One region of the Moritella sp. 5 genome, then DNA from elsewhere that is predicted to be linked to it. Evidence: predicted binding sites of a transcription regulator. Region 1 holds the regulator's gene; each other region holds the start of a gene.
The links. The regulator sigma-54, encoded in region 1, starts transcription at its own class of promoters, with help from an activator protein. The targets are predictions, from matches to a motif close to GTTGGCACGNNNNTNGNNT.
Positions count from the first base shown of each region.

Region 1 (7,687 bases):
TTGAACAAGCTTGTCTCACCGAGCGCTTAGCCTTGGCGCAAGATTCTCGTATCGTTAATAGTGAAGGTGCATTTACCAGCCATAGCAGCATTAAAGTTTATGGGAACAGTCATGGTCTCGTGAATGGCTATGCAAGTACCCGTCATAGCATGAGTTCGGTATTGATTGCAGAGCAAGACGGCGCAATGGAACGTGATTACGGCTATTCAATGGCGCGTGACGCAAGTAAATTGTGGACACCAGAGCAAGTTGCTATCGAAGCGGTTAATCGTACTGTAGACCGTTTAGGAGCGCGTAAAATCGATACCTGTAATGTACCGGTTATTTTTCATCATGATGTTGCAAGTAGCTTAATGGGTCAGCTGGTAATGGGTATTAGTGGTGGTAGCTTATACCGTAAGTCATCATTCTTATTAGATAAGTTAGGCGAACAAATTTTCCCTGACTGGTTAAACATCCAAGAACGTCCGCATATTAAAGGTGGTTTAGCCTCATCTATGTATGATGCTGAAGGTGTGCGAACTAAAGATTTAAATGTTGTAGAACAAGGCATTTTAAAGAGCTACCTATTAACCAGCTACAGCGGTCGTAAATTGGGTATGCAAACAACTGGCCATGCTGGTGGTATCCATAACTGGAATGTCACAGGTAAAGGCGAAACATTAGGTCAATTGTGTCGTCAAATGGGCACTGGTTTATTGGTGACTGAACTCATGGGGCAGGGTGTGAATATTGTAACGGGTGATTATAGCCGTGGCGCCTCAGGTTTCTGGGTTGAGAATGGTGAGCTGCAGTATCCAGTACACGAGATCACGATCGCAGGTAATTTAACGGATATGTTCAAAAATATTGTTGCAGTCGGTAACGATATTGATGTTCGTAGCAGTATTCTAATGGGCTCTACACTATTAGAATCAATGCAGATTGCAGGTAACTAATATCCCTCTAGGTTTAAGTGAAAAAGCCTGTGTTATGATGACACAGGCTTTTTACGTTATAGGCTATTAACTTTACTTTCTGAACTCTGCTTTCGTTAAAAAGGTTAACCGTAGACGAGTGTTGCCATGCCTAAGAAGGCAAATAGACCGACGACATCGGTAACGGTAGTGAGTGCCATGCCGCCAGCTAAGGCAGGATCGATATTGTATTTCTTCATTGCCAGTGGAATGACCACGCCAGCAAGCCCGCCCATCGCCATGTTGATAAACATGGCGCCACCAATGATCAGCCCCAGAGATGGATCGCCTTTCCATAATGATACTATGATTGCAATAGATATTGCCCAGATAGCCCCGTTCAGTGCGCCAACCATGGCTTCTTTACCAATTAACCAACGGCTATTGTCGTCATTAATATGACCAACTGCCATGCCACGAATAACCAATGCGAGGGTTTGATTACCGGCAATACCGCCCATGCTTGGCACAATGGTCATTAAAATAGCAAGTGTAGCGAGTTGTTCTAAGGTCGCTTCAAACATGTTAGATACGGATGCAGCAGTCAGCGCGGCAATTAAATTAACCCCAAGCCAGAGTGTTCGACGTTTGGTACTTTGTATTACTGGCGCGAAGGTATCTTCATCGTCATCCATACCGGCCATACCCATCATGTCATGCTCGGCATTTTCACGAATAATATCAACCACGTCATCGATGGTAATACGTCCGAGCAGTTTACCTGAGTCATCAAGTACTGGTGCAGAGATCCAGTCATGACGTTCAAACAGCTTGGCAACCTCTGAGGTATCCATATGGGCAGGTAAGGTTTCTGCTTCGCGATCCATAATGGTGCTAATCACACTGTTTGGATCTGTTGTTAATAACATGGCTAAGGGCACATCGCCAATTAAGCGATCATCTGTATCAACCACGTATAAAGTATCTGTAGCATCGGGTAATTCACCGCGTAAACGGATATAACGTAAGATCACATCGACAGTCACATCTGGTCTTAAAGTAATGGTATCTGTGTCCATGATACTGCCAGCAGTGTCTTCTGGATACGCCATCGCTGTTTCTAAACGCTGACGATCTTGGGTATCCATTTGGGTGATAACTTCTTGATAGATACTGTCTGGTAGGCTACGGAGAATATTGGCTAAATCATCAGTATCGAGCCCTTCTGTCGCAGCGACAAGGGACTCCGTATCCATCAGTTTAAGAATACTGGTCTTGGCATCTTCATTAAGTTCGTCAAGGATTTCACCTTGCATTTCAGAGTCGGTCAAACGCCACAGTACTTTACGGCCTGCTGGTGGCGATGATTCCAGTAATAACGCAATATCACAAGGGGGCGTTTGGTAGAGCATTCGTTTAACGTGAATGAACATACCACTATCAAGTGCTTCGTTCACTTCGCTTAAACGTAGGTGTGTGCAGTCATGCTCCATCTTTTCTGGCATATGTCGTCCCCATTCTTATTATTCTTCTTCTGCAAGACCTTGCTTGCAGGTGCTGCGTAATTCTAGCTTAATCTGTATTTATAATCAGCATTAACAATAAAGTAAAATAATTAACTGTATAGATCGTTAACGCCATTGCAAATGAGTACCTAGATAATTTTATGTTTATTTTTTTCTAAGGTTTGATGGCGAGTTTGCACTACACGACTTTGTAGTTTAAAGCTCTTTGCTAATTGTTCAGCAATGAATACCGAGCGATGTTGGCCGCCTGTACAACCGATAGCAACGGTGACATAACTGCGGTTATTTTTTTCTAACATTGGCAACCAAGTCGTGAGTAAGTTTTCAATCTGTTGTGAAAAGCTCATGACATCAGGCTGTTGGCTCAGGTATTTAATGACGGGTTCATCAAGACCTGTGTAAGGTTTTAATTCTGGGATCCAATGGGGATTTGGTAGAAAACGGACATCAAATACATAATCGGCATCCATAGGTAGACCATGTTTAAAACCAAATGATTGAAATACTAAGACAAGTTGGTTGTTTTTTTTTCCTAAAATACGTTCTTTAATCTGTTCACTGAGTTCATGAATATTGAGTTCAGTAGTATCGATTTTTAAATCAGCAAGTAACGCTAAAGGGCTTAATCGTTTTTTTTCTATTTCAATCGCTTGTGATAGAGATAGCTCATCTTTTGTTAATGGATGAAGGCGTCTGGTTTCACTATAACGCTTGATAAGGACTGACTGGTTAGTATCAAGAAATAAACTAGTCAGATCGGTGCTCGTTCTTAACTCTGTAATTATGTCGTTTAATTCTTTTTTTTCTGTCGGTAAGTTACGGACATCAATACTCACTGCCACTTTTTCGGTTTGGTCATTTAAGGCTTTTAGCAGTTGTGGTAGTAATTTTACTGGTAGGTTATCTACGCAATAGTAGCCTAGATCTTCAAGCACGCGTAATGCAATTGATTTACCAGATCCTGACTGGCCGCTGACTATTATTAATTTCATCTTTTATCCTCACAGCGATATAAAATAATGGGTTCATTATCCCGCAATTGATTTGGATATGATATGTTTTAATTATGTCAGAAGCATTAATACCTAAAGGAAAAAGTGGTTTTCCTTTAGGTTATCTGTGGCGAGATTAAAATTAATGACGAATCAACTTCTCTTTATGCTTAATCACTTGGCGATCGAGCTTATCCAGTAAGCCATCAATTGCGGCATACATGTCATTGTGTTCATGCACGGCAAAGATCTCCCCCCCATTTAAATGTATTTTTGCTTCTGCAATTTGAAGTAATTTTTCGACATTTAAAATCACATGGATATTGTTTATATGATCAAAATGCCGTTCTAATTTGGAAAACTTGCTATCAACATAATCTTTCAGTGAGTCTGTAATGTTTACATGTCTACCGGTTAAATTAATTTGCATATATGTCTCCCCTATGAAGGTTGGATTAGCCTTATAATAGGCTTTTACGCTGATTAGACGGTGGTATACTTAGTGCCTCCCGATATTTTGCAATCGTACGTCTAGCCACTTTGATACCTTGATCAGCAAGTAAATCAGCAATCTTGCTGTCACTTAATGGTTTAATGACATTTTCTGCCGCGACCAATTTTTTTATTAATGCTCGAATAGCAGTTGATGAACATTCTCCGCCATTGTCAGTACTTACATGGCTTGAAAAGAAAAACTTAAGTTCAAAAATACCACGTGGTGTATGCATAAACTTCTGCGTTGTTACCCGTGAAATGGTTGACTCGTGCATTTCCACTTCTTCGGCAACATCATTTAAAACCATAGGTTTCATGGCTTCATCGCCATATTCAAAAAAATCAATTTGTCGTTGAACAATACTTTTCGTTACTTTTAGTAAGGTTTCATTACGGCTATCTAAGCTTTTAATAAACCATTTAGCTTCTTGTACATGCGTTCGAATAAACTGCCCATCGCTGCTATTACGATTGCTTGTCGACAAGTTTGAATATTCATTGTTCACTTTTAATCTTGGCACAATGTCAGGATTTAACTCGACTACCCACTGATTATTTTTTTTCTTTACTAAAACATCGGGAATTACATAAAGCCCTTCAGTCTGATCAATAACATTGCCAGGTCTGGGTTCTAGACTCTGAATTAATTGCATGATCTCTTTAAGCTGTGGTTCTTTTAATTTTGTCTTACGGCTTAATTGACGGTAGTCGCGATTGCCTAATAAATCCATGTGAGACTGAATTATTTGCTGACATTCTGTTAACCAAGGTGTGTTTTTAGGTAAATGCTGAAGTTGGATCAATAAACATTCTTGTAATGAACGCGCTGCAACGCCGATGGGATCGAAATGTTGAATACGCTTTAATACTGCTTCTATTTCGTCTAATTCAACTTGCTCTTCACTATTTTCGTTACTGCTGTCGCTAAGTTCTTGGTGACCGTTATTGACGCTAGACAGGATATCTTCACAAGTCTGATTAAGGTAACCATGATCATCAATGCCATCAATAATCGCAACTGCAATAGCACGATCGGTGTCAGAAAATGGGGTTAATTCCATTTGCCACATGAGATGCTCGTATAAGCCTTCGCTGGTCTCACCTTGATAGACTTGGTCTAAACCATCAATACTGCTGCCCGCACTGCTGTGAGTCTGTATTTGAGGGGTGTAGACATCATCCCAATTACTGTCATTAGGTAATTCATCTGGCATGGCTTCACTGGCTAGCGCATCACTAACTTCTATTTGGCTGGCATCGGTAACGGTGTCGTTATTATCTGAATTATGTCCATCACTACTTTCTGCATCGTTTGGTTGAGCTGTGTTGGGATCTTCTTGTTCCAGTAGCGGATTACTGTCTAATGCTTCTTGAATCTCTTGCTGTAACTCCAAGGTCGATAATTGTAATAATCGAATCGCTTGTTGTAACTGTGGCGTCATTGCCAGAGATTGACTCATACGAAGTTGTAATGATGGCTTCATCTAACGACTACTCTCTCTTCCTTAAATGCGGTAACGTATCAATATCAAACTATAGTCGGAATTGATCACCTAGGTATACTTCTTTTACTTTTTCGTTGGATAAAATCTCTTCAGAAGTACCAGATGCGATCAAGTGTCCATGGCTCACAATATAAGAGTGTTCACATACATCGAGTGTTTCACGTACGTTATGGTCGGTAATTAATACCCCTAAACCACGATCGCGCAGATGCTGAATAATTTTTTTAATATCACCTACCGAGATTGGATCAACGCCAGCAAAAGGTTCATCTAATAAAATAAACTTTGGATCTGCCGCGAGCGCGCGAGCAATCTCAACACGGCGGCGCTCACCACCCGATAAGCTCATACCTAAACTATCGCGAATATGGGTGATATGGAACTCTTCTAATAATTCTTCTAACTTTTCTTCACGTTCGAAACGGGTGAGTTCAGTTCGTAACTCTAAGATTGCCATGATATTTTTCGTTACCGATAAACGACGAAAAATAGACGCTTCTTGGGGTAAGTAACCAATACCTTGTTGTGCACGAATGTGCATTGGCTCATGTGTTAATTCTTGGTCATCAATGAAGATTTGTCCATGATCTCGTTTAACCAAGCCAACTACCATATAAAAGGTGGTGGTTTTACCTGCGCCATTAGGCCCGAGTAAACCAACAATTTGGCCTGACTCAACTTCGAGACTCACATCTGACACAACTTTTCGTTTGTTATAACTTTTTGCTAAGTGTGATACTTTTAAACGTGCCATATGAATTCATCTACTCTAATTAGTTTTGTTGTCTTCAGGAGTGAAAATAGTGATCACGCGATCGGATTCATGATTGCCGCTTTCGGCTATCATTTCTTGTTTGTCAATTTGGTAGATAATTTTTTCACTTTTAACTTCGCTATCAGCTTGGCGTAAATGTGCATTTTTTGACAAGGTTAAGCGTTTTTTGCCAAGCTCATAACGGATCTCTTCTGACTCGGTATTAATCTTTTTACCGTCATCAAGCTCTTGATAAAACGTGGCTGGACTACCTGTGGCAATCATGATTTCAGTGCCTTTTTCGCCAGTGCTTAAGACCGTGAGTTTATCGGCATGAATTAATATCGTGCCTTGGGTAACCACTACACTATCATAAAAGATTACTCGGTTCTCTTTAATGAAAACTTCTTGACGCTTGGAAGTTACGGTAACATCTTCTTGAAAATCAGACTCTAGCGCGAGTGCTGAATTACTCATGAATAATGTTAATAGTAAAACTTTATATTTTTTCATCATTAGTATAAATCGCTTCAACTTGCTTAAGGATAGTCATGTATTCTTGCTTTAAATCACCTTCAAGTCCGACACCTGTTTGATGAAATAAGTCCCCTGAAATGGTAATTAACTGATCGCTATGCACCAAATTTTCGGCAAGTTCTAATTGTAAATAACTGGTAGTAATGACATCAATATAATCACTTTTTTTCATATTTTTGATGACAACATCGTTTCGTAGTGTTGCTACATCGTCACTACTGAAGTTACCTTCTTTCGCTTTGATCTTCCATGTCGCTTGCGCATTTTCATCATAAATAATAATAACGGGGTTAGTAAACATTGTCATGCCTAACTCACCATAATGCTCCATGCTATCTGCAAAAGTGCGACGTATAATTTTTCCTTCAATACTAAACTCAACGCTACGTAGAACTTGAGCGGTGAAATCAGGCTGATATTGGGTTGACGGTGCCGTTGTAGACTCGCCATCAGGCGAAAAAAAACGCCAAATACCAAGTGCACAAAGAAAGAGAATCACAATCCCCATGTTTTGACGACTCATACAGAGGTGCCCTGTGCTTGCTCTAAGATCCCCTTAGCCAATAGGATTAGATCTGCTAATTCTCTTACTGCACCAAAGCCACCTCGAATTGAAGTGCTAAAGTCGGCACTTTTTTTAACAAGCGGGTGGGCATCGGCAACGGCAACACTGAGTCCACAAAGATTCATTACCGGTAAATCAATGACGTCATCACCAATATAAGCCACATGCTCTGGCGATATTTTTAGTTCTTCGAGCAGCATATTAAATGCGATCACTTTGTTGTCTTGGCCTTGATAGATATGTTTAACACCTAAACCTTGCATACGGTTAGCAACAATTGTGGATTGACGGCCAGTGATCACAGCAACTTCGATATCGGCATTAAGGAGTGATTTTACGCCAAAACCATCGCGAGTGTGAAAGGCTTTTAGTTCTTCACCGTCGTTACCCATGTATACGCGGCCGTCAGAAAAAACG
Region 1 is NZ_CP056122.1:235,236-242,922, forward strand. Features, by position in the region: gene pmbA (metalloprotease PmbA) at 1-938, shown strand, start outside; gene mgtE (magnesium transporter) at 1,043-2,401, opposite strand; gene rapZ (RNase adapter RapZ) at 2,551-3,414, opposite strand; gene hpf (ribosome hibernation promoting factor) at 3,557-3,844, opposite strand; gene HWV01_RS01125 (RNA polymerase factor sigma-54) at 3,876-5,393, opposite strand; gene lptB (LPS export ABC transporter ATP-binding protein) at 5,443-6,168, opposite strand; gene lptA (lipopolysaccharide transport periplasmic protein LptA) at 6,184-6,645, opposite strand; gene lptC (LPS export ABC transporter periplasmic protein LptC) at 6,668-7,228, opposite strand; gene kdsC (3-deoxy-manno-octulosonate-8-phosphatase KdsC) at 7,225-7,687, opposite strand, start outside.

Region 2 (7,687 bases), 380 kb from region 1:
ATCTAGATTTACTTCCATGTTCGGCTCCATTGTTGTTACATCGGAATCGTTATTTGTTAATACTTACTTTTATGACAATGCATCAAGCTCACAGTTTTTATATTTGCAAGGTTAAACCTGTTCTGGTTTACTAAGATTAGTATAACTAGATGAAAATGTAATTTAAATTACTCCCACTCTTTGTATCGCAAACTGGATGTTTCTCGACAAAGCAATAAAGGTTTTTTCATGCCAAAGAAAGTGACGGATATTTTAACTCAAGATGAACTTAATTTATTACAGGAAGTAATAGAAAGTCATGCTGATGATGTTAGCCGTGAAGTATTTATTTCGCACATCTCAAAAAAAATGCTGAATGTATTAGCGCAATCTGATGACATTGTATTGGTAACGCAAAGCCAACAAAAAGAATTTCGTTTTCCGCTTTATCTTATAAGTGATGGCTATAGCGATGAACTAAAGGAGCTTGGTCCTCCCGATATCATTGATCATAAAGGTGGAGAAGGGCGTTATTGGCGCCTGTCGGATCCCAAAGGCTTAAAGGTATTTGATCCGCAAGGTGAAGTCTTATTGGGCGCTGTTCTGAATATATCGACGTCGGGTTTGTTTATGTTATGCAGTGCGCAGCAATTTTCGTCTATCGATTTGAACCTTCAAAAAGGGGACCGTGTGAACTTTTATTTAAAGATCCCACAACGTGGTTTTCATTTAGTTAAGGCTAACGTTGTACGGATTGAAAATGAAAATAATAATGGCAAAGGACTGGCGCTGAATTTTGATATTGATAATGACTTAGCTTTGATACTCCATAATTATATTATTGAGAAACATGATTCGCTGAATTAGTAAGAGGGCAGCTAACTTAAAGAATAGGTTAACTGCCTAAGCATAATTAATTAATATCGAGTTCCTTCAACTTACGGGTGAGGGTATTACGACCCCAGCCCAGTAGTTTTGCTGCATCTTGTTTATGACCTTGAGTGTACTCGAGTGCGGTTTGTAACATGATACGTTCAAAATCGGGCATTGCTTCAGCAAGGATATCACTCTGCCCTGATGCGAGTTGCTGTGCCGTCCAGGTTTTTAATTGTGTGCGCCAGTCGCCACTTTGAGCCGCGCTACCATGACTTATTAAAGGCGATTGCTCTTCGGTGATCTCAGAAGGTAAATCAGCAATGAATATTTCTTGGCCGCTGGCCATCACGGTTAACCAACGACAAATATTTTCAAGTTGGCGAACGTTACCGGACCAATGATGATTGGCTAAATAGGTTTGTGCTTCTTTACTGAGAATTTTGGTTTCGACACTCAGTTCTTTACCCGCTCTGATTAAAAAATGATTGGCGAGTTTAGGAATATCTTCTCGACGTTCATTTAACGATGGAATATGAATACGAATGACGTTCAAACGATGGAATAAGTCTTCACGAAAACTACCATCAGCTACTTTCTTTTCTAAGTTTTGATGCGTTGCTGCGATGATTCGTACATCCACACTTACCGGAGAATGGCCCCCTACACGGTAAAATTGCCCATCAGAAAGTACCCGCAATAATCGCGTTTGAATATCAATCGGCATATCCCCGATCTCATCTAAAAATAGGGTACCGCCATTAGCTTGTTCAAAGCGACCATTACGCACACCTGCTGCGCCAGTGAAAGCACCTTTTTCATGACCAAAAAGTTCTGATTCAATCAAATCTTTGGGAATTGCAGCCATGTTTAAGGCAATGAATTCGTTATTTACGCGTGGGCTGTGTTTGTGTAGCGCTTGTGCAACTAATTCTTTACCTGTGCCAGATTCACCATTAATTAATACGCTGATCGAAGAACGTGATAAGCGACCGATAGCGCGAAAAACTTCCTGCATGGCCGGTGCTTCACCAATAATTTCAGTCACTGGCGCGACTTTATTATTCTTACGGCGGTTTTTGCTTTGCTCTCTGGCATGAGTAACGGCACGAGTCGCTAAGGATACGGCTTCATCAATATCAAACGGTTTTGGTAAGTATTCAAATGCACCAGCCTGATACGCATTGACTGCGCTGTCGAGATCGGAATGGGCAGTCATTATGATGATCGGGAGGTCAGGGTGAATGGCATGTACTTTATTCATTAACTCTAACCCGCTCATTTCTGGCATGCGGATATCAGAAATAATGATATCTGGTTGTTCGAATTCGAGTTTATTTAATAAGGCATGCGCACCACTAAATGCAGAGGTTTCAAATTTCTGTGATTTTAATGCTTTGTCGAGAACCCAGCGGATAGAACTATCGTCATCGACAATCCAAACTGTTGCTGTTGTCATAGTTTAATCCTTTATTTTCTTAGTGGCAGATAAATGGCAAATTCGGTATGACCTGGCCAGCTATGGCACTCAATTTTCCCCTTGTGTTGCTTAATCAGGTTTTGAGCAATAGAAAGTCCAAGTCCGGTGCCGCCTTCACGTGCAGTAACCATTGGGTAGAACAAGGTATCTTTAATGTGCTCTGGAATACCGGGTCCGTTATCAATGATTTTTATTTCAGCACATAAGCGATATTTCTGTCCTTGGATATTCACTTGATGTGCTGTACGCGTAATAATTTTAATGATGCCATGTTCTTTTAGTATTTGAATGGCATTACTAATTATATTAAGTAGTGCTTGCTGTAATAGGTCTGGTTCCATCTCAAAATCAGGTATTGATGGATCATAATCTCGCTCGATAATAATACTTGGTGGTAAATCAAATTCGACTAACTGTTTTACTTTTTCAATGACGGAATGAATATTTAAAATGGTTTGCTGACCAGGCTTTTGTGGCCCCAATAAACGGTCAACTAGCGTCCGTAATCGATCGGCTTGTTCGATGATAATACCTGTAAATTCTTTTAATTCCGGTGTTGGTAATTCTTTCTCTAACAATTGTGCGGCGCCACGTAATCCCCCGAGTGGGTTTTTAATTTCATGGGCCAAGCCACGAACTAATTCTTGTGCAGCTTGCTGTTGTACGTGTTGATAAAGTTCTTGGCTAATTTTCTTTTGTAAGTCTATTTGTCTCGCTTCAATTAGAACACAGACTTCCGAGTTAAAGTTCGTTAATGTTGCTGAAATTTCGACTAATAGTTGGCGATCATCAATGACTAATGATACTTCATTATCAGTAAATCCTTGCCCTGTTTTAATTATGCTTGCTAATAATGAAAGGTCGAGTGTTGTATGTTCGATGATATCCGTGATCTTCACATCAAGCACACGACTGGCACTGGATCTTAATAGTTGTTCACCCGCTGGATTGAGATATTTTATATACAGATCATGATTGAGAACGAAAACTGAAGAAACTAAGCTATTCATTAATGACTGTTGAGGTTCTGGGAGCATTATCATGGCACTTCCTTATTAGGATAAACATCCCGTGACTGAACGCACCAATTTGGTGCTCACTTTAAAATATTACTGTACAGCGTGGTGAAATTAAAGCGGAAATGCTTAGTTGGCCTTAAATCGATGTAAATAAACAGTAATGAGCTCTGATGATGCAATTACCTTGCCTAAGTTGTTAATTATTTGTAACTGTAATTTATGCGTACCAATGGGTACGTTCGTGACATCAAACTGCTTCTCAATTTGCTCACTATGAGTAATGCCATCAATTAATAAACGAATACTTGAACCGTACAGCAGTGTTGAACTGAGAGTGGCAGACACTGTGATATCGCCAGTATTACTGCGTATTGTTTGTTGATCGCGTGGTGTGCTGATATGAATGCTAATTGGCGTGACTGATTTGTCATTCATTGTGGTTTTTGTATGACTTGCTTTCGGAGGGATTGATTGAGTAAGAGAGTCAATAGAAGGTGGCGTTAGCTTCACATCAATTTCTTTGGCTGATGCTGGTTTACTTTCATCATCCGAAAAGTGGGTAATACCTTGTTCATCAGTCCATTGATAAATAGCGGCAACACTAGTATAGCTTGTGATTATTAATATGAATAACATTACGTGTTTCATGGCGACATCCTGTCTTTGATTACTTGATTTATATGGTTATTTTCACCTAATTACATTTGTTTCACAAATAAAAAACCCGCTAAATAGCGGGTTTTTTGATATTAATTTTTATTAATAAGAAATTATACGCTGTAGTACATTTCAAACTCAACTGGGTGAGTTGTCATGTTCAGTCTTTCAACTTCTTCTTCTTTTATTGCAATGTAAGCATCGATAGTATCGTCAGCCATTACATCGCCAGCCGTTAAGAAGTCACGGTCAGTATCTAGTGCTGATAGTGCTTCTTGTAGTGAAGAGGCAACTTGTGGAATTTCTGCTGCTTCTTCTGCTGGAAGGTCGTATAGATCTTTATCCATTGCATCACCAGGGTGAATACGGTTTTTAATACCGTCAATACCTGCCATTAACATTGCAGAGAATGCTAAGTATGGGTTTGCTGCTGGATCTGGAAAACGAACTTCAATACGTGTCGCTTTTGGCGATGGTACGATTGGGATACGGATTGATGCAGAACGGTTACGCGCTGAGTAAGCTAGCATTACTGGTGCTTCAAAACCTGGGACTAAACGTTTGTACGAGTTAGTTGCTGGGTTAGCAAATGCGTTAATTGCTTTTGCGTGCTTGATGATTCCACCAATGTAATAAAGTGCAGTTTCAGAAAGACCGCCATACAGATCACCAGAAAAAATATTTTCGCCATTTTTCTGTAGTGATTGGTGACAATGCATACCTGAACCGTTATCGCCTACAAGTGGCTTAGGCATAAATGTTGCTGTTTTTCCGTAAGCGTGTGCAACATTATGGATAACGTATTTAGTGATTTGAACTTCATCCGCTTTTTCAACGATTGAGTTATATAGTGCTGCGATCTCGTTTTGACCTGCTGTAGCTACTTCATGGTGATGCGCTTCAACTGTTAAGCCCATTTCTTCCATTATTAGGCACATTGCACTACGGATGTCTTGTGCAGAGTCAACTGGTGATACTGGGAAATAACCACCTTTAACACCTGGACGGTGACCCATGTTGCCGCCTTCGTACTCTTTATCAGAGTTCCAAGAAGCTTCTTCAGCGTCAATTTTGTACATACTACCTGACATGTCAGTTTTGTACTTAACATCATCAAATAGGAAGAATTCTGGTTCAGGACCGAAGAATACATCATCAGCGATACCTGTTGAGCGTAAGTATGCAAGTGCACGTTTTGCTACTGAACGTGGGTCACGGCTATAACCTTGCATTGTTGCTGGTTCTAGTACGTCACAACGAAGGTTCAGAGTTGTTGCTTCTGTGAACGGGTCAAGTACAGCTGTTGCCGGATCTGGCATTAAAATCATGTCAGATTCGTTAATGCCTTTCCAACCTTCAATTGATGAACCATCAAACATTTTACCTTCTTCAAAAAAGCCGGTATTAACTTGATGATGTGGTAGAGATACGTGCTGCTCTTTACCTTTAGTATCTGTAAAACGTAAATCTACAAATTTAACGTCTTGTTCTTTAATTAGAGCTAATACGTTTTCTGCTGACATAAAAAATAACCTCCGGTGTCATCAATATGATGGCTTAATTTAAAGTGGCTGACTGTAAACAATCATGATTTAAATAATGCCATATATGTGCCAACTATTTAAGTTGTTGATTTTATTGATTTAGCGTGCGTATTCTCCCTTGCTTTAATCTATTGCTGCACGAACATCGTGCGTACCATGCACTTATTTGGTGCAGCGATTATTGCGGTAAAAAACGCATACATTTACTATTACTAAGTTCGATATTATGGTTTATTTTCAGGGATTACCAGTAAAATCGTATTCAAATATAGTTGATAAAACGTCTCATCTGTAAATCGAATTGATCACGATGTGATACGGCCTATATTTATTTATATTTTGTGTGCTAAAAGCCCATTTAGTGGCTATCGCTCGGTTTTTAAATAAAATAAATTGCAATCATTTTACTCTGCGTTAAAATTTTGTTAGGTAGATCACAGCGGGGCGGTTACAATACCGCCTAATTTTTACCCATATAAAATATATAGAGGCATCACAGTGCTAGATAAACTACGCAACATTGCGATTATCGCTCACGTTGACCACGGCAAAACGACTTTAGTTGACAAATTATTAGAACAGTCAGGTACGTTAGAAACACGTGGTGGTAATGAAGAACGTGTAATGGATTCCAACGATCTTGAAAAAGAACGTGGTATTACAATTCTTGCAAAAAACACTGCAATTACTTGGAAAGATTACCGTATCAACATCGTAGATACTCCAGGACACGCCGATTTCGGTGGTGAAGTTGAACGTATTATGTCTATGGTAGACAGTGTTTGTTTAATCGTTGACGCAGTTGATGGCCCAATGCCACAAACGCGTTTCGTAACACAAAAAGCATTCGCACACGGTCTTAAGCCAATTGTTGTTATCAACAAAATCGATAAGCCTGGTGCTCGTCCTGAATGGGTAATGGATCAAATCTTCGATTTGTTTGATAACCTAGGCGCAACTGATGAACAGCTTGACTTTAAAGTTGTTTACGCTTCAGCTCTAAATGGTTGGGCTAACGCTGAATCAGAAGAAGCAACAGACAACATGGAACCTTTATTCCAAGCTATCGTTGATGGTGTTGCTGCACCAGAAGGCGATCGTGACGGTGATTTCCAAATGCAAATCTCACAACTTGATCACAACGCATATGTTGGCGTGATCGGTGTTGGTCGTATAACGCGTGGTTCTGTTAAAGTAAATCAACAAGTTACTATTGTTGGTGCTGACGGTAAAGAGCGTAAAGGTAAAGTTGGCCAAGTATTAGGTTACTTAGGTCTTGAACGTCATGATGTTGAACTTGCACAAGCGGGCGATATCATTGCAATCACTGGTTTAGGCGAACTTAAAATTTCTGACACTATCTGTGCACAGAACAATGTTGAAGCGCTTCCACCGTTATCAGTTGATGAACCAACTGTAACAATGACGTTCCAAGTAAATAACTCACCATTCTGTGGTAAAGAAGGTAAATTTGTTACATCACGTAACATCCTTGACCGTCTGAACAAAGAGTTAGTACATAACGTTGCACTTAAAGTAGAAGAAACTGCTGATCCAGATAAATTCAAAGTATCAGGCCGTGGTGAATTACACTTAGGTATCTTAATTGAAAACATGCGTCGTGAAGGTTTCGAGCTAGCAGTATCTCGTCCTGAAGTTATCGAACGTATGATTGACGGTAAGCTACATGAGCCAATGGAAACATTGACTGTTGACTGTGAAGAGCAACATCAAGGTTCTATCATGGAACAGTTAGGTATCCGTAAAGCGGAACTAACTAACATGACTCCAGATGGTAAAGGTCGTATTCGTTTAGACTTCATCATCCCAAGCCGTGGTTTAATCGGTTTCCAAACTGAATTCTTAACAATGACATCTGGTTCTGGTCTTCTATACCATAGCTTCGATCATTACGGTCTACATAAAGGCGGTACAATTGGTCAACGTCAGAATGGTGTATTAATTTGTAACCAAACTGGTAAAGCTGTTACTTACTCTTTATTCTTCTTACAAGATCGTGGTCGTCTATTCTTAGGTCACGCTACAGAAGTATACGAAGGTCAAATTGTTGGTATTCATAACCGTGCTAACGATTTAACAGTTAACTGTATTCGTGGTAAACAGCTTACTAACGT
Region 2 is NZ_CP056122.1:4,846,684-4,854,370, reverse strand. Features, by position in the region: gene HWV01_RS21745 (hypothetical protein) at 1-18, opposite strand, end outside; gene HWV01_RS21740 (PilZ domain-containing protein) at 229-846, shown strand; gene glnG (nitrogen regulation protein NR(I)) at 893-2,311, opposite strand; gene glnL (nitrogen regulation protein NR(II)) at 2,323-3,375, opposite strand; gene HWV01_RS21725 (DUF4124 domain-containing protein) at 3,478-3,999, opposite strand; gene glnA (glutamate--ammonia ligase) at 4,122-5,531, opposite strand; gene typA (translational GTPase TypA) at 6,051-7,687, shown strand, end outside.
Region 2: glnA (glutamate--ammonia ligase) is a predicted target of sigma-54. The motif match lies at 5,608-5,626, and genes of this name have one in related genera.

Region 3 (7,687 bases), 880 kb from region 1:
GTTGGTATATCTAATGCTAGCCACACTTCTGGTCGTGTATCTTGGCTATTTAATAACACCGCAACACTGCCCGTTGTCAGCGCAGGAATGCCTTGATATAAAGCTGGCGCTACTTTACGCCAGTCATGCTTACCTTTACGTTCCCAGCTTTTATCAATAATAAATGGCGCTAACCATAGCTCTTTTAGTTCAGCCATATCAGGCCAAATATCGACACCTTCAAATTCGACACTTTCTAGCTCAAGACTGTCTTGATGAATATTGCGGATCTCTTCGTGCGCTAAGCGCAGTTCCGCGATCATAGCCAATTCAACAGACGGTAAATCTTTAATCGAGATCTGATGGCTCGCAAGTACTCTCTGGCTCGACGCAGTTTGGTGGTAAGGTAAAAGTAATGCCGCTATCGCTAAGATTAAAATGATTAATAACGCCACCCACTTACCTTCACGACCACCGTCATCGGCATGGACTGATTGACTGATCATTTTTCGCTTATCTCAACAACATCGACTTCAACTGGGTTTTCATGGCCCGCATCGAATACTAAGTAGAAGTCAGTATCCGGTTTATTAAATTCTACAATTGAACGCTTGTCAGTCACGGCTTTAGCAATCAGGTTGTCATCGTAGTCATACATATTTACAGCGTAATCAATCGCAGTACTGGCATCACTGTAACCCGCTTCACAAGCCACTTTGTCAGACTCGAACCAGCAGATCATTAGTGGAAAATGGGCACTTGCCGTCCCAGAAAATAAACCCGTCATCAATGAAAGCGCTAATAGCGCCGATTTGATTGGCATTTTTGTCATGAAGACCTCAACAATTAACTATGGACTATGAATAAATAACTAATAATTAATTAAGTAATAGCTAATCGATAAATAAGTAAGTAAGTAAAAGCCTGTAATCAGATTGCGTCTAATTACAGGCCATAATATAAATAATTCAGAACCACACAGGACTGACTTAGTCGTCGTTAAAAACTACTGTAATAGTGCTTCAAAGGTGAAATGCACGTTCACACTAGCTTTATCCGCCATCGGATCATTTTTCAATTCACCTTTGTAGTTGGCTTTCATCAGATAACGACCCGCAACATTTGGCGTGAATTTAACGTTACCGTCCTTGTCACTCACCACATTAATTTGCTCTTGGTGGTTACGGTATAACGTACCTTCACGGGTAATATCAGCAACAACACCGGCTTGAGGTTCACCGTTAAAGAAGAATTGGAAGCTTACTTCTTCACCTTCAACAATGTCTGATGGATGAGTCAGTGGACGCATTTCTAGGTATTTACCTTCGATTTCTAATGCCTTTTCTGTTGGCATTCCAACCGTTACATAGCTTTCTGCGCGGGTATAACTTAATTGTGTACTTACATCGCGTGCTTTTTCAGGGATTATATTCGCGCGCTCTGCTTTATTTGCTTTAGCATATTTAACAGTATCGCGACGGCCGACTTTATAATAGGTGTAGTAAGACGGTACATTGTTAATCGCTACCTTGTGCGTACCTTCTTCTTCAAAGTAGAAGTCAAAGATAGAACGTCGTTTACCGCGGATCACAAAGTTAGGGCGCTCTTTACGACCGTCAGGCATGGTCACTTGTGCAAATTCACTGCCCGCAGGTTTATCAAATACAAAAGTACCGTGTGATGCCGTTACATCAAATGTTAACCAATCGCCACCTTCTTTCGATACAGTGAAGTGTGATGGTAATAGCCAACGTGGATGTGCGTTTGCCGTTGTTGTTGCCGCTAGTCCCGCAATAACCGCACAGGCTAGACCTAACGCTTTCAATTTTTTTACTCTAGTCATTAATCTTTACTCGCTCTATTATTTAATTAGGTAGTTGATACGGATATCACCGGTTTCTTCTGTCGGATCAATAGTGTGACTAAACGGTTTGTCATCTAAAGTCATTTTTTGGCGGATATAATTACGACCACCGTGTTCACGCACCACTTCAACATAAAATGTATAATTGCCCGCTTCAACGCGGTTACCATCACTATCTAAGCCATCCCAAGTGAAACGATAATCACCAGCAGGACGTGTTGCTGATGTTACGCCGTCAACTAAAGCACGATCATAACGTCCGACTTTTCGCCACCAGCTGCGTAAATCTTTTAACCATTCATCTTTACCCACCCATAGCTCAACAGTACGCACTGATTTACGCTTTGAGTTTTCGATCCATATCGCCACATAAGGGCGGGCATACATAGTGGTATCAATCTTAGGCAGACTAAATTCAACATCGAGTGTGGCAGTGGCCGGAATTGGCGCGGCCGAGGCAAAATAAGCCGGTAATAACAGACAACTTAATAGTGCAACGCACTGACTAAGACGCTTAAATAACAAAGTCATACAAGATCCTTTAAGGAACGGCCACCACAAAAATAGCCAAGGTAACGAGGGAACCAAACAAGGTCCATTTCAATGAGGTTGCGAAGGTTTTCTTTTTCGGCACTAATAAACACACACCAGTTAATACAAAGAACACCATAAGTAATGCGACAATATCGATAAACAGCTTCCATACGTCGCCACTATTTCGGCCTTTATGTAAGTCATTTAATACTGCAATAACACCGTAATGGGTCTTTTCAATAACAGCTTCAGCACTGGTCATGTCAATGAATACTGCGACGTTATAACCCGGACCTTTGTAGTCCATCGCGATTTCACCTTCAATTAATTCACCGTCTTCAACTTCGGTAAATACATCTAATGCAGAAGGTTGACCAGAAAGCTTAGCGTGTTCGGTAAGGTAATTAACAATGCCGGCTTTATCGACAGCAACGCCGCCATTGGCATCGCTAAATAAACCCTGCGGAAGGCTAAGGATAGTCTCTTGGATATCAGGCTGGCTGCTCACGAACAAACTTGGGCGGTTTAAGGTAATACCCGTAACCGAAAAAAATAATACGACCAAGAGTAGCGCCATCGAAATATAAATATGTAAGCGACGTGCCCATAATTGCACTTGTTTGTTTTTTAGGAATGTTTTGTTCTTTGAATTAGCCGCTTTTTTTTTCGATCTTGCAGGTGTCTGGGTGAGAGGTTGACTGAGAGAAGACATGATCGTAATAACACTGCTTGATTATGGGACTTAAGTACAAGCAATGTAATTGATAATTGTTTTCATTGGCATTGAATTTACATTATTTACGTTAATTCATGCCAATACTGTAAGCGTCATCATTAGGCCCCTTTACCCCTCTAGATATGCACTCAGACCGTTATCAAATCGGCTGTCATAATGACAATGATTATCATTATGACAATATAAATAATTGTCATAATGACATGAACGCTACCATTAACAATTTAAACAGTTGTTTTTAAAGTAAATAATATTGGCTCGAATAATGCTACTAAGATAGAAAAATAATAGAAATAGAAACGAAGAGGATATAAATAATCATGCAATGGAAAAATATAAACTTCAATTTAGGCAAAGTTGTTAGTCGTATAGATTGGACTGAATCATTATTTACAATTCGAATTCGATCTGGAAGTATCCCTTATATCTCAGGACAATTTACCAAACTAGCTCTTTACGATAAAAACAAAGAATTCCATAGAAGAGCATATTCTATAGTAAATAGTCCAGAAAACCATAAAAAGACAGGTGAACTGGAGTTTCTAATTATTACTGACCCTAAGGGTAATCTTTCTCCTCTAATCCATCAGTTGAACGTTAATGATTATATATACGTTGGTACAGAAGGTACTGGCTTCATGACCCTTGATGCGGTTCCAACTAACTCCAAAGATCTATGGCTTTTATCGACAGGTACTGCAATTGGCCCTTTTATTTCAATGCTCGAAGACGAAAATGAAAATAAAAATAAGCGTTTTAACAATATAATTTTGGTTCATGCGGTGAGAAAAAAATCAGAGCTCGCGTATAAAAATAAGATAAAGCAGCTTGAATCAAAATATCAAGGAAAACTAAAATATGTGCGAATTATTTCTAGAGAACAGACACCCAGAAATCTATCAGGAAGAATTCCGGAACTACTTAGAACGGGAGAACTCGAGAGAGAATGTAAAGTATTGCTATGTCAAAAATCAAGTTTCTTGTATATGTGTGGTAATCCTCAAATGGTTAAAGACACGAGTGATACGCTAAGATCATTAGGGTTTAGTAAACATCTACAAGCTAAATCAGGACAATTCAGTTCAGAAAATTACTGGAAAGTAGGTTAATTTATAGTAGCTAGAATCAAAGATGACAGTCAGTATTTAAATAACACCGATACCTCAACGTTTATCATATAGGCTTAGGTTCGGTGGTAGCATTGACATCATAACCAGAAGCTAAGCCTAGCTACTTTGCTACACAATTCCAGTGCATTTTATCCTCCTCAAAAGGATAAAATGCTGTTAAATCAAACCCCCTCTAAACAATCATATAGGTAACCTCCCTTCTCTCTCTGCAATAAAAAGGTTCAACACTAAACCTTTGTCATAAAGACAATGTCACTGTCAAATTGACAGTTCTACTAACTGTCAATTTGACACCCACAACAAGCAAACCCAGTTTAAACAACAGGTTACACTTTGGCATGGAAATTGATTAATAGGATTGTTAATTAATTATTGAGGAGTTAAAATGACTAAACAAAAATTCTCCCTAATTGCTCTTATTATTGTATGTATAACATCATTCAGTATACTTTTGAGCTTAGGAAGTGAGATTTATCGTGAAGCCCCACCAATCCCCGAAAAAGTTGTAACGTCAACAGGTGAGGTGATCTTTACCAAAGAAGACATCCAGAATGGTCAACTTGTTTGGCGTTCTATGGGTGGACATCAATTAGGCTCTATTTGGGGTCATGGTTCATACGTTGCGCCAGACTGGACTGCAGATTGGCTTCATCGAGAATCAACACTTTGGCTTGATAAAGCAGCAATAGAACAATTCTCCGTTCAATTTGAACAGTTAGCTAGTTATCAACAAGCTACATTAGAAATTCTTCTACGTGAGGATATGCGATCTAATCGCTTTGATGCTAATAACAATATATTAGTAATCTCAACACGTCGTGCTGAAGTAATTAGTACGCTGCAGAATTACTATTCAAATTTATTTGGTGATAATCCAGATTTTCAGCCGATTCGTGAAGATTACGCGATGAAAGAAAATACAATTTCATCAGCTGAACATCGTCGAAAATTATCTGCATTCTTCTTCTGGGGTGCATGGGCGGCAGTGACGGAACGCCCGGGTGAGAATTATACCTATACGAATAACTGGCCACACGACCCAGTGATTGGTAATACTCCGACCTCAGATAATATTTTTTGGTCAATATTAAGTATGGTTCTGCTCATTGCTGCAGTAGGTGCACTTGCTTGGTATCATGCAAGTCTTAAAGAGCATCCACTGCCAAATGTATCCACTAAAGATCCCTTATTTGATGTTAAAGCGACACCTTCGCAAAAAGCTTTAATCAAGTATTTTGCAACCGCTGTCGGGTTATTTCTCCTACAGATTTTATTAGGTGGTATTACTGCGCATTATGCAGTTGAAGGTCAGACTTTTTATGGTTACCCACTAGCGGAGATTTTACCATATTCACTAACTCGTACGTGGCATACTCAGCTTGCAGTATTTTGGATTGCTACGGCTTGGTTAGGTACTGGACTATATATTGCGCCAGCTTTATCTGGGCATGAACCTAAATATCAAAAACTAGGCGTGAATATACTCTGGGTAGCTTTAGTTATTGTTGTTCTTGGCTCTATGGCTGGAGAATGGTTTGCGATTCAACAATACTTTGATCTTGACTTAAGTTACTGGGTAGGACACCAAGGACAAGAATATATAGATCTTGGTCGTATCTGGCAAATCTTACTGTTTTCAGGTTTATTAATTTGGCTAACATTGGTGACGGCTGCAATTAAGCCAGCCCTCACCAAAGAGAGTGAAATGAAATCTGTTATTTGGGTTCTCTATGCATCCTGTATAGCGATTGGATTATTTTACGGTGTTGGATTCTTACAAGGTAAACATACTAATTTAGCGATTGCTGAATACTGGCGTTGGTGGGTAGTTCATTTATGGGTTGAGGGATTCTTCGAAACATTTGCAACATCAGTAATTGCATTAGTGTTTGTACGTTTAGGACTTATTCGAGCTCAATCAGCTAATAGTGCAGTGTTGTTTGCTACCGTTGTATTCCTCACTGGTGGTATACTTGGAACGCTTCACCACGTGTATTTCACAGGTACCCCAACATCTGTTGTTGCATGGGGCGCAATGTTTTCAGCACTAGAGGTTGTACCACTCGCGTTAATTGGTTTTGAGGCTATTGAAACTTATAGAATGCGTAAAGCGACAAGCTGGATGGTTCGTTATAAGTGGGCATTTATGTTCTTTGTTGCAACAGCATTTTGGAATTTGGTTGGCGCTGGCGTACTTGGTTTTCTTATCAATCCACCGATAGCGCTTTATTATATTCAAGGTTTAAATACAACAGCAACTCATGCTCATGCAGCATTCATGGGTGTATATGGAATGCTAGGCATTGGTTTAATGTTAACTTGCTTACGTGGTGTGACAAGTCAATTCTCAGTATGGGATGATAAATTACTTAAGTGGTGTTTCTGGTCTTTAAATATAGGTTTGGCAGGCATGGTATTCATGTCCCTGCTCCCTGTTGGCATAATACAATTTATTGCTTCTGTAGAGCATAGTTATTGGTATGCAAGATCCTCAGAAATAATTCATAGTGAATTAGTGGAAATGTTTGTTTGGTTACGTGTACCCGGTGATATTTTATTCGGTATGGGAGGGCTGTTCTTAGCTGCGTTCTTTGCTCGATTAATAATAGGGGAAATAAAAAATAGTACTAAACGCGCTCCATCTGTCGTTTCTTAACTAAATTGGCATTTAGACTAAAAGAATAAGCTAAATACCTGTTATTAAAAATGAGTAAGTTATAAACCAATCTGATTACTACCAATGCACTCATATTTTCTAAAATGAGTAAAGTGAGTGGTAATCAGATATTTTTTTAATTTTACGTATGCTTTAATAAATAATATCGATAATAACCAAGTTAAATTAGAATGATCCAATTTCTAGTACTTGGATTAATTGTTGTCTATTGTCTTTAATAAGGTCAGCTAAGGTATACTGCTTTAAGCTATCAATAAATGCTGTAGTTGCTTCAGATAAGATTGAATTTAGATTACAAACTGGAGAAATCCGGCAGCTAGGTGAAGTACAATTAATAATCTCCATTGATGATTCAAGTAATATTACAATGTCTGCAAGATTTAATGATTCTGGAGTACGAGATAAATAAAAACCACCACCTTTACCACGCTTAGTTTCTATGATTCCTTCTTTACCTAATTGGTGCACAATTTTATTAATATGATTCCTTGATAAATCATATATTTTACTTATCTCATCAATACTCACTTTCTGACCGTCAGGCAATACCGCCAAGTAAGTTAAAAGCCTTAGTCCATAATCAGTGTATCTGTTTAACTGCATATTTTAATTCTAAATAGACGTACTATAAAATATATTTTATTTGTATATTTTAATATATGCAAGTACTCATTACTCTATTCCAGTCTAGCTTTCCACTCTATTTATACATACATCAGGCTCTTAATTCTCAGCTACTACATCATGATATACATTCAAATTTATTA
Region 3 is NZ_CP056122.1:4,347,388-4,355,074, forward strand. Features, by position in the region: gene HWV01_RS19350 (DUF6162 family protein) at 1-485, opposite strand, end outside; gene HWV01_RS19355 (hypothetical protein) at 482-811, opposite strand; gene HWV01_RS19360 (DUF4198 domain-containing protein) at 986-1,822, opposite strand; gene HWV01_RS19365 (DUF2271 domain-containing protein) at 1,841-2,374, opposite strand; gene HWV01_RS19370 (PepSY-associated TM helix domain-containing protein) at 2,385-3,089, opposite strand; gene HWV01_RS19375 (ferredoxin--NADP reductase) at 3,434-4,222, shown strand; gene HWV01_RS19380 (nitric-oxide reductase large subunit) at 4,629-6,899, shown strand; gene HWV01_RS19385 (Rrf2 family transcriptional regulator) at 7,086-7,523, opposite strand.
Region 3: HWV01_RS19380 (nitric-oxide reductase large subunit) is a predicted target of sigma-54. The motif match lies at 4,576-4,594, and genes of this name have one in related genera.

Region 4 (7,687 bases), 1.1 Mb from region 1:
ATAACAAACCGCTAGATGTCGCATCATTACAGAATCTTATTCTTAAAGATGAAAATGGTATGGCTGTGGAAACATATATTTCGCAGGACGGTGCTTCCATTATTATTGCCCCTATAGATAATTTAATCTCATCAACGGCTTATACAGTCTCTGGTGAAATTAAAGATCTTGCGGGTAATAGTACCCATGTAATGCAAAGTTTTACGACTCCAAATAAAGAGCAAGGTACTGTGTTTGAAGAGCATGGTAGTCCTGTAGCTCCTCGCTATACTGCCCCTACCGTTGAAGGTATGGTGCCGGGCTATTCTTGCGCCTTTGAAGATACTGACTTAGGGCTGGATATTGCGGGTCGTTGTGCTGGTGGTCTAAAGGTGGAGGTAGAGGATAAATCTGGTAAAAAGAGAGGACCTGACCAAAAGCTAAATATATTTAGTTTACAAGAGGACCGCGATATTTTTGTCGTGTTCAGTCAGCAGATGGATAAAGCCAGTATACGTTTAGGTGAAACGTGTGATACGGGGTCGTTCCGTGTCGAAATTGTTGAACCTAACGGTTCAGGTAACTGTATCGGAACGGTTCCTGGTGTGCTCAATTATGAGAATAAAATCTTAACCTTTTCTCCTGATGATAACTGGCAAGATCAAGGTTTAAACGTATATCGTTATTCTTTAATTTCTGCGGAAGGTGAAACTAAAGGTGGCGTTGATTGCTCTACAGGTGAGGTACTATGTAGCGCACAAGGTTACCCTTTACAAACAACCTTGCTTAAGTCTGATAGTCATGAGAGCCGTGGTGGCCCTGATATGTTGGTGCCATTTCGTGCAGCACCCGCTGACAACTTAGTGTTTAATCCATTGATGATGCCAACAACCGATACCAACCGTGATTATCGTTGGGACCCTGTGAAAGAAGAGGTGCAGAATGGTAATTTTGCCCTGTTATCTATATTAGAAGCAAAGGACCTTTTGAAGCGAGGTGTGGTTGGTTGTGAGTTAGATAAAATATGTAGTGACGATTATGCTAAAACGTATATGAGTGGTTTTATGCCGACGGAAGTCGGGGAGTATGATGCTGAAAATAACCGCATACCGGTTAAGGTCCATAGTGCGCAACTGATATCTTCAAGCGTAGACGTTACGGTAGAAACTGATATTTTTTCTATGGTGATGACTGTTCCAACCGGAACAATGATTATGCGCACTAAGTACCCAGTGATAAATGGTAAAACAGAAGTGCCCACGGGCTATATTATTTGGAATGAAGAAGAGAACAGGCTTAATTTTAAAATTGATTTAGATATATATATGGATAATCCATTCATGAAGATAACTTTTGGTACTCATAATCTTCATAGTTATCCTGTTACTCTTAATTTACAAGGGCCTCTGACATTTTTAGAGGATGGTCGTATGAATATTGAATTAAAGAACTTAAATCAAATTGAGCTCGATGTTGAAATGTATATATTGGGGAATATAGGCAAAATGAAACTCGCTATTGAACCTGGCCGTATGGTGTTACAGCAGGTTTCACTACCAATGAAATAACGCTTAGCTATGTTCATGGCTCCACCTAAACTGTTACGGGACTATAGGTGGAGCTTTGATAGTTGAGGTTGTGATATTTAGGTCTACTTTGTATTTAAATTTAAGGCTAATTGGCACTCCAGACTTGTTGACCTGTACGACTAAAGTTATAACCACCGAGTTGATCTCCTTTAGCTTGGATTTTCATATCAGATAGCGACTGTAGCAATTGTTGCTGCAAGGTGCGGAAATAGATATTTTTTGGGATCACGAGTTCAAAAGCTTCGGTACTCAGCGGAATAAACCCTAAACCAAATTCGCCTGCAGTGCTTTGACTCGCGCAGCCCACATCCGCTTCTCCACGGGCAATGCAAGACGCTAGCTCTCGTTCACTGTGACAAGTTTCCGCTGCGGTAAGCATATCGACAGTGTAAGCATGATTATGCAACCATTCACCTAAGGCGCGCATACTACCAGCTCCTTCTTGACGTAGTGCCCAGCGCCAGCGTGAAGTCAGTAATTCTTGTAAGTTTAAAGAGCGTGAGTTTACTAAATCGGCTAATTCTTTATTAACCACTAAGCCTTGTTGACGCTCGAAGGCGTGGATCAGTACCCAGTTTTTATGCCCTGGATATTGCTGTAATAATGCTGGATGACGCAAGCTTGCTTCTTCTGCATGTCCCCAGTGTATCGCACAAATATCCACATGGCCTTTACTGAGCATGGCTAAACCTTGGCGAGTGCCTGTTGAGGTATAACCAACCAGTGCGGTACTGCCAAGCTTTTGTGCCATCTTCCCCACGACCAGTTGCAAGAGTGGATCATCAGAACCTGCGATGAGTAAGCGGTCATTTAGTACGCCGTTATGACAAGACTCCAGTAGCCATTTATCCAACATTGCTTTGGGAAATAACCATTTACCCGTTACTTTCGTTGCAGGCAAATGGCCATCGTTAGCCAGTGTGTAGACCTTTTTTTCATTCAGGTCTAAATACTCAGCGACTTGCTTTACATTCATAAAAGCAGGGAAGTGTTCGCTCATGCACTCTTACCGATTAGTGTTGATGATTGTTCTTGTGCAAGCGCTTCTGCGTCAGGGCCTTTGACATCTAAAATTAGGTTTGCCATACCGTTATATACTTGAAAACGATTACCTTTGGCGCGAGCAACCATGGTAATACCCAGTTTTTTTGCTAAGTCGTAACCCATTTGTGTAGCACCGGATCGAGATAATAATACCGGGATCCCCATTTGCGCTACTTTAATCACCATCTCAGACGTGAGGCGGCCTGTAGTATAAAAGATCTTATCTTCACCTGTTTGACCTTTTAACCACATCTCCCCAGCCAAGGTATCAACTGCATTGTGACGGCCTACATCTTCGACAAACGATAAAATAGTGGTGTCTTTACACACTGCACAGCCATGCACTGCACCGGCCGCTTTATAAGTTGCGTTGTGGTGAGTTAATGCTTCTAACAAACCATAGAGTTTTGATTGACGTAATCTAGGTTGTGGAAGTGTGATACCTTCTAGTTTTTTCATTACATTGCCAAACATGGTGCCTTGACCACAGCCTGAAGTAACGGTTTTTTTCGATAACTGATCTTCTAAACCATCAGTATTTTCACGGGTGATCACGGCTGCAGAATTTGTATCCCAATCAATAATTACTGATTCAATCGCGGCAATGTCTTCAATGAAACCTTGGTTTTTTAAATATCCAAGCACGAGGTCGGCAGGGCGGGCTCCGAGCGTCATCACTGTTACGATTTCTACCCAGTTTAAGTAAATCGTTAACGGATGTTCACACGCGATCTCTTTAGTCATGGTATCGCCATATTCATCCATGATGTCGACGGTCATAGTGTGCTCAACTGAAGAGTTGGTTTTAATTATTTTTGGTAATTGCGGCATCGAAAGTCCTGCTGGTTTATATATCTATCAAGAGGTAAGCAAAGTTCATTCCAACTTATCCCCTGCATCTTGAAGTAACTTGGGTATCACCATTTTATTTGTCACTTATCTTGAACTTGGTCTAAATTTTGCTGAGTAGGGTGCGTTATATAAGAAATTATAAAAATACTAAATAATTATAAAAATAGAATAAAGGAGCATGTGTGCAACAAATTGATGAACATAAGCGCTTAGAAAAAGACGAATCAAGTTGGCCAATCAGGTTTCGTCTTTGCTCTGAAGAAAAGCAAATTGGACGCTGGACGACGCTGTCTTGGTCTATTGATAATGTCGAATTATATGATCACAACCACACGCAAGACGATGCCAGCACTGGCACCTGTTATGAGCGTGTATTAACGTTATACCGCGATGAACGAACTGATTATCGTTTTAACCTCAGTTCACAAGACCCGCATTTGTTTATTGTTTGTGAAGAAAATAATGAGCAGCTATCGCCGTTACTTATCACTGTTGCGCAAAGTGTCGCAAGCAGTTACATGGATGGCGACTACCAAGTGTTACATATTCAAATGCCCTTACCAGTTCAGGCTTGGATGGAAGCATTCATTGGGCGTCATGGCGAACTGATTGAATTTAAAAAGAAACGTTATAAAGATAAAAAAGGACGTTCAAGTGGCAACTAACTTTTTTCAACGTTGGTCTAGCCGCTCTCTGACGGCTAAAGACAAAGCTTCAACAACGTTATCGGAAACGAATGAAGCGGTTGAAGAATTAACTGAATCTAAGCAATTTCTTGAGCCAGTTTATGATGCTAACGCAGAAATTAATCAAGCCGTTACGCTAGATAAAGTGACGAATGACGTTGTCGATGATGCGGTAGATAAGCAGAGCGATATTGCAGACAAGAGCAGTGATGACGTATTAACAATTGCAGATGTAGATAGTGTGACATTTGACAGCGGCGTCGTTTCATTTATAAAGCAGGGGGTTGATAAATCAGTAAAAAAAGCGGCGCTCGCTAAATTATTTCATTCAGATGAATTCAACTATATCAGTGATATGGACGATCATACTGAAGACTTTTCTAATATCCCTAAACTCGACGATAGTATCGCAAAGCAGTTACGTGGTTGGGTTAAGACAGTATTAGAAGAACCTGAGCAAGAAACGGAGTTGATGTCGGAAACGGATCGAGTACAGGAAGAAGATCGAGTAGAAGACGCCAGTATTGAACGAACAGAAGAAGCAGAAATGTCAGCTGTTGAAGATGAAACAGTTGAACCCGTCACGGAAGATTTCAAATTATCGCAAGGCTGCGATGAGCCACATCACAAAATTATTCAGCAAGGTGAGACATAAAGGGACTAATAACCCTTATTTTAATCGGGACAATTTGATACAGGCGTGATCATTTGTAGCGACAAAATGTCTCAGTTGGAAGTGCATCAACTGTCTTTATCTGACTTTAGTTCTTTATAGGTCATTTTTTTCCGTTAAAAGTTGGTTCGGTTATTGCTCTATTAGCTACAGCATAAAGTACGGTAAAAACCGTACGGCAGAAAGAGCTTCGGGCACTAAACTCGTAGTTTAATCGGCACCAATTTTTGCGGTGACGAGTATACAGGAATAGCAATGTTAAAAAGTATTCTAGAAACATTTACAGATAGCAATGGTCAAGCACGCTTAAGTGCAATCGCTGGTACGGTTGAATTATCGAATTTGATCCCGCCAACGGTCTCTTACGAGAGCCGAGGGAATCTATTGATCATTGGTCCGCACGATACTATTACTGCGCTGGCCCCGCAATTTTCAACACTTAATTCAGTGACACTCCTTGCGACTTCGCAGGCAGCTGAAAACACTGCGAAAACAAGTAATGACATTAAGGTATTTTTTAGTAATGACGTGACAATAAAGGGTTACTTAGGCGCGTTCGAAGTGAATTGCCGCGTAGCTGGTACGTTACTTGATACCTATATCAATCTAGCGGAAGTAACTATCGGTGGTGATAGCTTTGATTTAGTGGTTGATATGAGTGCCGAGAGCATTATCAACACCGAGATCCCTGCACCTGGTTATTACCCTGTCGGCAGTGGTAAAGCGGCGATTGCAGATGTGATTGAAACCTTACCTGACATGCTTGGTACGTTTGATAAGCCTAAGTATTTCCGTCTAAATAATGACATTTGTGCACATTCATCCCGTGGTGTGAGCGGCTGTACACGTTGTGTTGATGCGTGTCCTGCAGGTGCGTTATCAAGTAATGGCCATGCGATCGAGATTAATCCGTTCTTATGTCAGGGGGTTGGTACTTGTGCAACGGCTTGTCCGACAGAAGCGATCACGTATGCATTACCAGATCCAGAGAAAACCCAGAACTTCATTTATCGTTTGTTAAACAGTTATCAAATGGCGGGAGGTGTAAAGCCGACGATCTTATTCTTTGGTAACCGTGATGAAGAAAACGTTGCAGCGCAATTACCGTCATTACCATCGAATGTGATCCCGATTGCACTGGAAGAGTTAGCAACTGTGGGTGTAGATACATGGTTTAGCGCGCTGATTTATGGTGCGCATCAAGTACTGTTAGCAACGAATATTGCTTACATGCCAGCGACAATTGATCGCGTTTTAAAAGATGAGTTAGCCATTGCGAATAACTTCTTAACTGAACTTGGTTTTGAAGCAGATCGCATTTGCTTGTTTGAACTTAGCTCCGCGGCTGAATTTGTGGCGTTCCCTGCATCTTTGTTGCCTGTGGTAGATAACAAGATCGCAGTGATGGATAGCGGTGTATTAGCCGAGCAATTATCAGGGACTAAGCGTGACAAATTGTTTAGTGCATTAGATAGATTACATGCGCAAAGCACAGTTAGACCAACATTGTCTAGCGTACCTGAAAATGCACCTTACGGTAGTGTTGAATGTAAAACAGATGATTGCACGCTATGTATGGGGTGTGTGGCTGTATGCCCAACCCGTGCATTACATGCTGTTGGCGGACGCCCCGGTTTGCAGTTCAAAGAGCAAGATTGCGTGCAATGTGGCTTATGTGAAAAAGCTTGCCCAGAGCAAGTGATTAGTCTTAAACCGGGTGTTAACTGGGATGCTGAAAGCCGCCAAAACACCGTGATGATCCATGAAGAAGAGCCTGCTTGCTGTTTAAGTTGCGGTAAAGCATTTGCGCCAGCATCGATGATTCAAATGCTGACCGAGAAATTACAAGGTCATTCACAATTTCAGGGTGATGCTATTCGCCGTTTATCTATGTGTGAAGACTGTCGTGTACGCGATATTTTTTCTGACATGGCTGATGATCCAACAAGTCAGTTGCGAGTGTAAAACGAAATGATGGAAACACAAAACATGTCACAGCCAGTTGCTGAAGAAACAAGATTACGTATCGATATCTATAGTTTACTTGCTCATCTATTACGTAAGGCACCGGATGCTGACGTCATTGATTGGTTAGCGAATTTAGATGTGGATGCACCGAACGAACTCATTCAAACCACGGGAATGTCGGCAGCTTGGCCGTTATTAAAACTCGCGTCACAAAAGACCTTATTAACCGCGGTTGAAGATGAATACCAAGATTTGTTTATTGGTATTGGCCACGGTGAGATCGTGCCGTTTGGTTCTTGGTTCCTCACCGGTTCATTAATGGAAATGCCATTAGCGCATTTACGCCATGATTTGAAAAAGCTGGGTTTTCAACGCGATGAAGACGTGAAAGAACCGGAAGATCATATTGCTGCATTGCTCGAAGTCATGACGATGTTAGTCGCAGAAAGTAATCAAAAAGTACAAGCTGAATTTTTTAATCGCCATATAGATACCTGGTTTGAGCGTTTTTGCCAAGATTTAAAGGTGGCGAAAAACGCGGTGTTTTATAGCGCCGTCGCCGAGCTAGCTTTGCAATTTTTAAGTATTGAAAAAATACGTTTTATCGACGTAAAAAAATAATAACGATAGAGGATCAAACTGGATGAGTAAACAAAATAAGCCGGATGAAAACCGCCGCCAATTGTTAAGAAATATTGGTTTAGGTGTCGCTGCAGGTACGATTGCAACAGGTGTATCAACCTCTGTTAATGCATCTGTCGACACGCGAGAACAGAAAGATAAGCAAGGAAATACAAAGGGTTACCATGAAACCAAACACATTCGTGATTACTACGATTCTCTATAAGCGGAGCTCTAAATGAAATTAACTAAACGTTCCGATACGGTCAACAAGG
Region 4 is NZ_CP056122.1:4,144,362-4,152,048, reverse strand. Features, by position in the region: gene HWV01_RS18470 (Ig-like domain-containing protein) at 1-1,547, shown strand, start outside; gene HWV01_RS18465 (helix-turn-helix transcriptional regulator) at 1,654-2,568, opposite strand; gene HWV01_RS18460 (formate dehydrogenase accessory sulfurtransferase FdhD) at 2,565-3,443, opposite strand; gene HWV01_RS18455 (DUF3305 domain-containing protein) at 3,647-4,129, shown strand; gene HWV01_RS18450 (DUF3306 domain-containing protein) at 4,119-4,805, shown strand; gene HWV01_RS18445 (4Fe-4S dicluster domain-containing protein) at 5,079-6,788, shown strand; gene HWV01_RS18440 (molecular chaperone) at 6,813-7,412, shown strand; gene HWV01_RS18435 (formate dehydrogenase subunit or accessory protein) at 7,435-7,638, shown strand; gene HWV01_RS18430 (formate dehydrogenase subunit alpha) at 7,651-7,687, shown strand, end outside.
Region 4: HWV01_RS18445 (4Fe-4S dicluster domain-containing protein) is a predicted target of sigma-54. The motif match lies at 4,946-4,964, and genes of this name have one in related genera.